Regions from separate parts of the Paenibacillus sp. J22R67 genome, predicted to be linked through region 1. Evidence: a T-box and tRNA genes for the amino acid it is inferred to sense, from the RefSeq annotation. Region 1 holds a T-box; the other holds one or more tRNA genes.
What was found. The T-box of region 1 lies ahead of ileS (isoleucine--tRNA ligase). A T-box ahead of a tRNA ligase gene usually reads a tRNA of that ligase, here a tRNA-Ile.

Region 1 (5,756 bases):
CGAGCATCTTTAAGGCGAGAGCTATGCGGCGGCCACGGTATTCCGGCAGCACGCCGGTATACTCATGATACATAGCCCGTGTTTGTTCGTTCTGTTGGAGCGTGACAACGCCAATGTAACGATCGCCATCCTTGGCGATATGAATCCACTCCGGACGCACGCCGGATTGTGTGAGGGTCCACTTTTTCCATTCCTCGAACCATGGAAAGCTGCCGGAGTAGCCGGGGATATCCGGATGGGTGATTTTATACAGCTCATAAAGCCTTTTCTCGCCAGCCTCCCCAGGCTCCTCCGCTAAAGTTATGAAGCGAATCCCCGTTTGCTCGGCTTTGCTTATCGCATCATACAGCGAACCGCCATCGAACGATGCCAAGTCGAGCACGGATTCAAACGTGTGGCGCTCCTTGATGTAGCCTCGGCGCTCCGCAAAAGCAAGCGATCTCTCGTCCGTTTCCCTCATGTAGTCGATTAATCGTGTCGCCTTGACCTCGGTAGCCCATTGATGAAGAGCATCGAATAAAGCTCTTCCGATCCCGACCCCGCGATTCTCTGGGTGAACGACAACCGTATGGCTTAAAGCTCCTGGCTCCGTCCAGGGAGCTCGCCAGCAAATCGCGTAACCGACCACTCGCCCTTGTTCGTCTTCCGCGACCCATTTGGGACGGTCCCATCCCATCAGCTCGCCATCCTCATTGTAATGCAGCTTGCCCGGAGGAATGCTATCCTCGTCTCGTTGCAGTCGCTCAGCTGTTGTCGGCTCTGACCAGATCAAATTTAGTAAGGGTGCGACCGCTGCATAATCGTCCGGCTGCCGCATCGTGCGAATCGTAAACGTTGACACTAGGATGACCTCCACCTCAAATTAAGTTAACTGATACAGTCATTATCCCATCCGCGGTGGAGAACTTCTTGGTAAAGTCTGGATATAAAAAAAGATTCGGATGGAAGCCCTTTTTCTCTCATTCATTTGACAATTTATCTAAAAAGGTGTAGAAATGAGATAACTGAATGTTCTGAGTAAATTCATTGACGAGATCGAGTAAGCTAATCCCTTGTTCCCCAGAGAGTTGGCCCTGTGCTGAAAGCCAACGTTCAAGACTTAGCCCAAAATCCTCTCCGAGAAGGAAAGCTGAAGCCACTGGAGTAAGCTGACCCGGGATCCTGCCGTTATATGGGGCGCGTATGTTGGTACGTTGACGGAGGTACCGAGGGTCGAGTTATGGATCAATCGGAACAAGGGTGGTATAGCGAGATACAATCTCGTCCCTTATGGGACGGGATTTTTTTGTATTTATTTTAATAAGGGAAAGGATGATCTGTATGAGAAAAGTGGATGTAAAAGAAAAAGCAAGAACCCGCGAGCTGCGCATCCTGAATCAATGGCAACAAAACGGAACATTCCGCGCATCGATCGATCATCGGAGTGATAAACCGAACTTCGTCTTCTATGAGGGGCCGCCTACAGCCAATGGAAAGCCTCATATCGGTCACGTGCTCGGACGTGTCATTAAGGATTTTATCGGCAGGTACAAAACAATGTCAGGTTACCGTGTCGTGCGAAAAGCAGGCTGGGATACACATGGCCTTCCCGTCGAGCTTGGCGTGGAGAAGCAGTTGGGTATTTCGGGCAAACAAGAAATCGAGAAATATGGAATAGCCGAATTCGTTGAAAAGTGCAAAGACAGCGTCTTCGAATACGAGAAGCAGTGGCGGGAATTGACAGAGGCAATCGCATACTGGACAGACATGGATAATCCCTATGTGACCTTAACGAATGATTACATCGAGAGTGTGTGGCACATTTTATCCGAGATTCATAAAAAAGAACTCCTCTACAAAGGTCATCGGGTCAGCCCTTATTGTCCTGACTGCCAGACGACGCTTAGCTCACATGAGGTGGCTCAAGGTTATGAAGATGTTAAAGACTTGAGTGCGACATTCGAGTTTCGCAGTACGAAAGGGCAGGAAATATTCCTTGCCTGGACGACGACCCCATGGACACTTCCAGCAAACGTTGCGCTTGCGGTAAATAAAGACATCGACTACGTGAAGGCCAAAAAGAATGGTAAAGTCTACGTCATTGCCAAAAATCTTGCCGAAAAGGTCTTAAAAGAGGACTATGAGATCCTCTCTACACACAAAGGGGAGGAATTCGTAGGAACCTCCTATGAGCCACCTTTTGGCTATATCTCTGTGAACCGCGGGCATATCGTTGTCGATGCGGATTACGTAAGTGATTCGAGTGGTACCGGAATTGTTCATATCGCGCCTGCACACGGGGAGGATGACTACCGCACATGCCGCCAGCATAACCTGGATTTCGTAAATGTCGTGAATCTTGCTGGACGGTATACGGAGGAAGTAGCCGACTTTGCCGGGCGTTTTGTTAAGGATTGTGATGTGGATATTGTCAAAAGCTTGTCAGAACGCGGTCTTTTGTTTGCTAAGGAACGATATGAGCACAGTTATCCATTCTGCTGGCGTTGTAAATCTCCCCTGCTCTACTATGCGATGGAAAGCTGGTTTATCAAAACAACGGCTGTGAAGGACCAACTTCTTGCGAACAACAGCCAAGTGAACTGGTATCCGCCGCATATCCGCGAAGGTCGTTTCGGGAAATTCCTTGAGGAGCTTGTCGATTGGAATATCAGTCGAAACCGCTATTGGGGCACTCCGCTGAACCTCTGGCTTTGTCAGGATTGCGGGTCAGAGTATGCGCCGGGAAGCAGGAAAGACCTGTATGAGAAATCCATCACGCCTATCGATGACAGTCTGGATCTGCATAAACCCTATGTGGATGCTGTGAAATTGCGCTGCTCTTGCGGAGGAACCATGGAAAGGACGCCGGAAGTGATCGATGTGTGGTTCGATAGCGGCTCGATGCCGTTCGCTCAGTATCATCATCCATTCGGTGATGAGAAACTGTTCGCAGATCAGTATCCGGCTGATATGATCTGCGAAGGCATTGACCAAACGCGCGGCTGGTTTTTCAGCTTGATGGCCGTATCTACCTTATATAACGGAAAGCTGCCTTACAAAGCGGTAATTTCAACCGGTCATGTTTTGGATGAAAATGGTCTGAAAATGTCCAAGAGCAAAGGGAATGTGATCGACCCTTGGGAAATCATTGAAGAATTCGGAGCGGATGCCTTCCGCTGGGCTCTGCTTGCTGACAGTGCGCCGTGGAACAGTAAACGGTTCTCTAAGCAGATTGTAGCCGAAGCTAAGTCTAAAGTAGTAGATACGATCAATAATACACACGCTTTTTACTCGTTGTATGCCATGATTGATCAATATAAGGCGGAAGACTATCCGCAGCAAGCTTCAAAAAACGAGCTAGATCGATGGGTGCTCTCTAGGTTGAACTCTACCCTTCAGAACGTCTTGAAGGGGCTGGAGGATTACGATTTTCTGAACCCAGCCAAGCATATGGAAGCTTTTGTTGATGAGCTAAGTAATTGGTACATTCGCCGTTCTCGCGACCGTTTCTGGGGCAGTCAAATGACGGAGGACAAAGTCTCTGCTTACCAAACGCTGCGCGAAGTCCTGGTCACCTTAGCACAGATGGTTGCCCCTTATATCCCGCTCATCGCGGAGGATATTTTCAGCAACCTTGGGGGTGAAGGCAGCGTTCATTTGACCGATTACCCGAAAGTAAACGAAGCAGCAATCGATACGACACTGGAAAATGACATGGCCACCGCTCGGCAGATCGTTGAGCTAGCGCGCAACATTCGCAACGAGGTCGGAATTAAAACACGCCAACCTCTGTCTGAACTCATTGTTTCGCTAGACCGTGACTTTAATTTGAGCAGATTTGAAGACATCATCAAGGACGAAATTAACGTGAAACATATTCGCTTGGAGCAGAGCGAAAGCACCTTCGTTGACTATCAGTTGAAATTGAACTTAAAAGTTGCTGGCAAGAAGTATGGCAAATTCGTTGGTCCTGTGCAAAATGCCTTGAAACAGCTTACTGCGTCTGAAGCTAAGCAAGTTGTTGACAACGGCCATCTGGACGTCACCTTTGACGGCGAAGCCATCCATCTTACTTTGGATGAGCTGCTTGTGGAAAAGCAGGGGAAAGCAGGATTTGCCTCCGCGGTGGGGTACCAAATCAACGTCGCGCTGAACACAGCCATAACGGAGGAGCTGGAACAGGAAGGTCTTGTTCGCGAGGTGATCCGCGGGATTCAAGATTATCGCAAGAAACTGGATTTGCCGATTGAAAAACGTGTCATCCTGACGCTGCATGTTGATGCTCCCTTGAAAGCCGCGATTGAGCGCTTTGATCATGTTTTGCGCGAGAATGTGCTTGTCTCCGAGATCAGATATGCTGCCCAAGCTGCGAATATGGAGGATGTTTCGTTCGGCGGTTATCAGTGCTTATTGCTCATAGAGTAGTTGGAGTTTGTGGGGGGTTGCTACTTAGTAGCGGCCCTTTCTTTTGTTGTGCGGAGGGAAGGCTGCGTCTGGAATTCTTCCTGTAGGGGAACTACAGGGCGTTATTTTGGAGAAACCGGTGATTTTGGTGAGAAAGCGGAACTACAGGGCTCTATTTGCCCTGAAATGGCTATATTTCACTGAAACCTATTGAATAGGGGATTGTAGTTCCCTTACAATAGTCATAATGTTAGTTTATTGAAAAACTAGAGGACTTTAGTTCCTCTAGTGGGGGGAGAAAAGTATGCTAACGAAAACAGAAATTGTCGCCTACTTGAACCGAATTGGCATCAAAGATATTCAGGCTCCAACTAAAGCCTATATGTTTGATCTACATAGAGCACATGTAGCCAATATTCCATGGCAAACACTCGATATTTACGCTGGCAGACCGACATCTATGGATGTGAGGGAGAGCGTTCAGCTTATGATCAATCATCGAAGCGGTTATTGCTTTCACTTAAATGGTTCATTTGGTACTTTGCTTAAGTCTTTAGGGTATCAAGTGTCGTGGCATAGGGCCGGTGTACAGCCAATCGGTGAAGAGCCAAGGGTTAATTCTTTTCATCTAGGTGTTACCGTCAGCTTGAATAATGAAGCCGGAGAGAGCGAACCGTGGATTGTTGATGTCGGTCTTGGCGATATGCCTTATGAGCCGCTGCCTTTGCACTTCGGGAAATACACACAAGGGCATGCTACTTATCAGGTAACGGCGTCTAGTGTAGCCGAACAGGGGTGGCGCTTGGAACACGATCCCCTTTATGCTTATGCTGGAGTCGATTATGCGCCTGAGGCTGAACTGAATTTGGACGTATTCAAAGCTAATCATGACTTTTACAGCCGATCAAGTGAATCACCGTGGATGAATTTGTTTCTTCTTCGACAAAGATGTGCGGCAGAGAGTAATGAGCTTAGAGGCTGTGTATGGAAAAAATGGGATCTGAATGGCGCGGAATCAACGGAGTTGTCAAATCAAAGCCAGTGGCTTGATGTTATGGCCTTTATTTTTAATGAAAGACTTGTCACCTATTCGGTGTTGGAACGTGATGAGCTATGGAAAAGAGTAAGGAAACAGCATGAGGATTGGAAGAAGCTGACGAACAAGTAAATAAAGAGTACAAAAGCCAGTCAAACACCAGATGTTTGACTGGCTTTTTTCATGCCGGCACCTACATGGAGTCGATTATTTAGCGAGTAATTTCAAAAACTCACGCATGAAGCCTGGCAAATCAGGCCAAGCATGGCCAGAGACCAACTTCCCATCCACATGAAGCGTGTCCGTCGCATACTTGGCGCCAAGCTGCTCGACGTCC
Region 2 (5,756 bases), on a different contig from region 1:
TGTGAACGGTGAAACGGTTCAAAAACGCAAGGTTGAACTTGGACGTTTAAATGAAACGAACCAAGAAGTGTTATCTGGTGTTAAGGAAGGCGAGATGCTAGTGATTTCCGGACAGCACCAGCTAAAAGATCAAGATAAAATTAAAGTGAGCAACTAGCACGAGCTCAAGGAGGAGAACTACGTGAATAAGAAAATGAAGAGATCGCTGGCCACCATTGTACTATCCGCTGCACTTTTAACTACCGCTTCTTTTCCTGCATGGGCTGCGGAGGGTGTGAGCTCGGCAGTTTTCGCTCAAACGAGCACGAACACCAGCTATTCACTGACAGATAAAGTTGAAGTGGAGATCAAAAGCATACTCAACGAGCATGAATCGGATACAACGAAGCTAGGAGCAGTCGTTCGTATTAAAAATACGACGGATAAAATAACGCGTGTACCTGATTTTGAATTGCGTGTTCGTATGGCGGATGGTATTGAATATACGCTGCAGCCAAGTGCCAAAAATCCGAAGTCTATTCTACCGAAGACGCAGCAAGAGCTTAGTTATCTGACGAACGTAGAACGTAGTGATGATGCTGAACTTAGCACGCTTAGCTTTGTAGATGTTGATTTGGAAGTGTATCCAAAAAAAGAAACAACACTGCTGAGTGTACCGGTTGACGCGGCTCTTGTGTGGAATGGTAGCGACAGCACGATCACCAAGTCCTCCGCAATTCTGAAGTGGGGAGAGCCTTTCACACTGCCATCTCTGAGGTCATCTGTAGGTTTCATCCCAGTGGATATCCATAAGGAAATCTCGGCCAAAGGCGTGTCAACGGTTGTGCAGATTCAAGTAGTGAACCCAACGAATGAACGTCAAACGGTTCCGAATTTCGGAATCGATGGCAAAACAGAAAGTAAGGTATATTCTGGAAATCGTGCGGAGGCTTCCGTAGTGCTTGATCCAGGTGAGAAAAAATATATCCATGTCGTCATCCCAACCGATTTGGACGCAGAATTCACGAGTTTGAATGTCGTGACGCCAGAGAGTTTCTTCGCCTCGCAGGGCGATGGCAAAATGGAAGAAGATACGTACCGTGTAGGGCGTGCGAACATTTTACTGCCTATCGGAGCAGCGACACAAGGCGTTATTCCAGCTCCAGCCTACACGTTAGGAACACCGGTCAAGCTGGATTCAACGAATAAATTTGTGCCATCCAATGTCGATGTATCGCTTGTTGAGCTGCACGTCACAAACAATGAAGACGATGGATTCAATACGGCAGTTGCCAAATTTAAACTAACGAATAACAGTGACCGTCCGGTCCCTATTCCAGCGATTCAAACCGAGCTCGTAAGTAAAGACGGTTATGCTTATGGAGGCAGAAGACAAGAGGCAACAGCGCTTAGTGTTGTTCCTAAGGCTTCTTATGTTGTGAGCTATTCCTATGCGCTTCCTGCTTCAGAAACAGGCGAGGGCTTGAAGATGAACCTGTACAGCCAGCAAGCTAGTGGTGAGACAACGTACAAATCGTTGCTCGCAACAGCAAAAGTACCGGTTCAGGCTAACGATATAACGAGCAAAGTTCTAAACGTATATCCTTATGAGATCAATATTAAGGATTGGAGTATCTCAGCGATTTATCAAGCTTCCTTGACGTATGATTACAAGTTGAAGCTGGAACTGGACATCCAACCGGATAAACAAGTGACTGTGGATAAGTATAACAACAAGCTTTCCTTCGAATTATTCGATAAAGTGGGCAATCCCGTTGGAAAAACGACGAAAGACTTATCAGGCGAAGGCAGATTGTACAGTGGTACGAACACGATTGACTTAAGTGCGAGATCCGGTCAACTGGATTTTCCGATTCAAGTTAAAGTATATGAGACTTTTACGAACGAATACGGAGAAACGGTTAAACGATTCCTGACATCATTCAAACAATAATCGTTTATTGAATAAATCGCTTGGTGGTGCATAAAGCACTACTAAGCGATTTATTTGTTTTTATCGTGCTGTCAGGATGTTCATAAGGAGGGACTCATAAGTATGTCCTGTTTTGGATAAGATAGGTTTATCGATTTTATTTAAAACGGAGTGATTGCGATGAACTGGATATATTGGGCGAAATTATATGATTCCAAGTTTCAAGCGGGCTGTCTGGCGAAAAGGATGGAAGAAGACTGGTGGATTTACGGGTATGAGTGTCCACAAGAAGTAGAAGTTTTTAAGTCGAAAAAGGGACGTTTCGGCGTTCGTTACAATACGTAATTGCCAGTATTTTATCTAAAAATTAACGCTTGACTTACCACTCGCGCTTAGTGTATATTTATTTTTGTCGCTGTTGAGCGGCACACATGACGCGGGGTGGAGCAGCTCGGTAGCTCGTCGGGCTCATAACCCGAAGGCCGCAGGTTCAAATCCTGCCCCCGCAACCAAATTTTATTTGGGCCTATAGCTCAGTTGGTTAGAGCGGTCGGCTCATAACCGATTGGTCGGGGGTTCGAGTCCCTCTGGGCCCATAGCAGTGAAACCCTTGAAATATAAGGGTTTTTATTATTTCTGGATATGAAACAAGCCTCTCATTCTCATCGTAGTTTGATGAAAATGAGGGGCTTGTTTTTTTAAAACCTACCGAAATTCTTGCGTATGAACTTTAGCATGCCGATATTCATCAGGTATACGGCAATATACACAGGGAAGGAATAGACCAGCCTCCAGCCTTTGTAGTGAAACACTTCAGCCCATACGGCTAGTCCCTCTAGGCCAGTTGTAATTAGGGCACAGACAATTAAATACAAGACGAATTTCATCCCTTTTAAATTCCAACGATCATAGAAGTAAATGATCACATAGGCGGAAGGTGGGTAGCAGAACAAGTATAAAATGACGTCAAACCATTCGTACTTGATAGAGTCATTGACATCATACAAATCCAGTGGCGTCGTGGCTATGCTCAAATCGACCACAAGTCCAAGGTAGAAGTTGAACAGGAACACATACCAAATTACGATCGACGGAAAACGCCGTTTTAAAAGCAGCATAACCAACATGGATGCCAGCGAGGCGGCAATAATGAACCATTCGTTTCGATCAAAGGGTTCGGGTGGGAGTAATATCATGATGCGCTACCTCCATTCTTACGTAATGGATATAGCCGCAATAGCCTGTCGAACAGCTCAGTCAGCATCAGAATTCCAGCGTAGAGCAGAACGTTATATAGTCCTTTCCAACCCGTATAATGCAAGCAACCGAGGCTTTTAAATAGGAATGTTAAAAAGGATAATACGAGAGCCCAAATAATTATGCTTAGTAGACGACTTCCCCGCATTCCCTTCGCATTTGTCATGAAGTAAAAATGCCAAGCTATTATCATCGGAAAAATAATAATTTGACTGATTCTCATAAGAATAACGTCCATCGGATGTTCGGATATATTTTTTAAATTCAAATTGATATCAATAATATAGATGGACTGCTGCAGCAAGACCGAGGCGAACATAATGATTGCCGTCAGCTCTACGACATGAAGCCGCTGCTGCAGTCTAGGCCATGAGAAGATCAAGAAGACGATCTCAAGGAATAGAATCAAGCTTAAGATAAATGCAACAAACATCGCTGTCCTCTTTCATAATTAGACTATATTGGTAAAGTATTTGTGCACTGCGATATTTTTATGCTTTTAAATTTTATTTCGTAAATTAGTTGGTTAGAGTGGTCGACTCATGTTATTTTATTTTTATGACATATGCTTACGTTCAACAATTCAAAAAAAAATGCAAAGGAGCTGCTTGAATGTGCCGTAATATTAAGCCGCTTTTTAATTTCAACCCAGTTGCTACAGATGCTGAGATTCAGGCGGCCTCTTTACAATTTGTTAGAAAGATTTCGGGTTTCACTGCACCTTCCAAGGCCAATGAGGAAGCTTTCAACCGAGCGGTAAGCGAGGTGGCGCTGGCTGCACGTCAATTGATGGATACACTCGTCACCCATGCAGAGCCGCGCGATCGAGAAATCGAAATCGAACGTGCGCGCGCTAGAAACGCCAAACGATTCGGAACAGTAAAAAAACTGGATTCCTAACAATAAGGCTTTTACCTTCATAGGTAAGAGCCTTTTGTTACTTTCCTTTAATAAGCAACTCATTTGAAGTGTAGCAATCTATTGTCTACGAGCATATGATGTAACAAACTAGTAGAAATTAGGTGATAGAAAGTGACCAAAGGTTTTGATTGTTCAACGCCTTTAACGGCGCAAACCGCCGCTGCTTTCGTCAAAGATGGCTACTCGTTTGTGGCCAGATATCTCGTCCCGAGCGGGTATAAGGCTTTAACGAAAAGTGAAGCGGAGCGAATTAGCCAAGCAGGTTTGGAAATCGTATCTGTTTTCGAAACTACGGCAAATCGAGCTCTCGGCGGAAGAAGTGCAGGATTAGCTGACGGAGCTACCGCGGTACAGGTGGCTCATCAACTGGGACAGCCCGCAGGAAGCTGTATATATTTTGCCGTTGATTTTGACGCGACAAGCGCTCAAATGGCAACGATAATTGCATACATCCGAGCGGCAAGTGAAGCGACTCCGGAGTATACCACTGGGGTATATGGATCGTATGCAGTTATGGAAGCCGTGAAGAAGGCAGGGGCCTGCTCACGGTTTTGGCAAACCTACGCCTGGAGCGGCGGTAAAAAATCCACCTTTATTAACATTTATCAATATTTGAATGATGTTTCAGAGAATGGCATTCAAATCGATCATGACGAATCTTACGGCAGTGAAGGCTGGTGGAACACGCTGACGCCAGTGACTTATCCACTCTCTACGCATGATGCCAATGTAATCATACCTTTTCTGTCTGCTGGCTATGAGGCCACAACTTCGGTTCCAGCTCGAGCGGAATTCAATCGCCTAGCGAATGAGCTGCGCAAAGCTTCTGGTCAGCCGCAGCAATAAAATCAAGCCCGTTAACTCTCGTTTCATGTGAGAGTTAACGGGCTTTTGTCATTGCATGACCGCGCTGCGAATGTACCAGCGCGAATCAAGCGATGCTCTTTCGAGCCGAAAGAGCATACGCCTGTGTGCAGGCGCGGAAGCACGTGCCGGTGTAACCGTAACGTCGACCGCAGCCTCAAGCTCAAGGAGCTGGGACACGTCCCGCTCCGGGAACTTGGACAGGCGGCGCATGCTTCGCACATGCATCGCCTGCTCTTGCCCTGTGGTGACCTGCAGCAGCTGCAGGTCACCTTGATTGGCGCCGCTGATCCAGACGTCGATCAGCGCCCAAGGCGAAAGCTTGCTGATGTAGGACGTCAGCAAGCCGGCTGCCCGGTGCACCATGACCTGGTGCGCCGGATCCGAGGAGCGGGAGCCATGCGTCACGCTCCCGAGGAAGTGAATGCAGAAATGACCATCGAAGTCATTTCCGGGAATGCCGTCTCCGCCATGCGGCATGCCGTGCATGGAGCCAGCCAGCGTGCGGCCGTTAAACCTGACGAGGACCGCTTTGCGATCCCAGCTCCAGGCGCCGCCGTAAATGGTTTTGAGCGTCGCTGAGTCACTCTTCGTCAGCGGTTGGACATCCGCATGGCTCGAGCCTGCGCGTCGCTGTCCTTCAAAGCTAAGACCGCTTTCCACGTCGGTTATCGTGAATTTGCTATATTTAGGGATGACCTCGCTTGCGTCTTCCCAAGTCAGGATTTCGCCATAGTGCTGAGCTCTAAGCGCTTGAACTTGTGTGCGGAGCGCTTCTTGCACGCCAGTCGAGACTGGATAG

Region 2: it encodes a tRNA-Ile, which carries the amino acid that the T-box ahead of ileS (isoleucine--tRNA ligase) is inferred to sense. The anticodon was not compared.

What each region holds. Positions count from the first base shown of each region.
Region 1 is NZ_JCAUAX010000024.1:12,664-18,419, forward strand. It holds gene AC58VC_RS37105 (GNAT family N-acetyltransferase) at 1-841, opposite strand, end outside; T-box leader at 1,018-1,271, shown strand; gene ileS (isoleucine--tRNA ligase) at 1,321-4,404, shown strand; gene AC58VC_RS37115 (arylamine N-acetyltransferase family protein) at 4,688-5,551, shown strand; gene AC58VC_RS37120 (DJ-1/PfpI family protein) at 5,627-5,756, opposite strand, start outside.
Region 2 is NZ_JCAUAX010000002.1:882,510-888,265, reverse strand. It holds gene AC58VC_RS10340 (efflux RND transporter periplasmic adaptor subunit) at 1-157, shown strand, start outside; gene AC58VC_RS10335 (hypothetical protein) at 182-1,933, shown strand; gene AC58VC_RS10330 (hypothetical protein) at 2,093-2,257, shown strand; tRNA gene AC58VC_RS10325 (tRNA-Met) at 2,348-2,424, shown strand; tRNA gene AC58VC_RS10320 (tRNA-Ile) at 2,435-2,508, shown strand; gene AC58VC_RS10315 (hypothetical protein) at 2,611-3,108, opposite strand; gene AC58VC_RS10310 (hypothetical protein) at 3,105-3,602, opposite strand; gene AC58VC_RS10305 (DUF2277 domain-containing protein) at 3,782-4,069, shown strand; gene AC58VC_RS10300 (DUF1906 domain-containing protein) at 4,202-4,936, shown strand; gene AC58VC_RS10295 (hypothetical protein) at 4,985-5,756, opposite strand, start outside.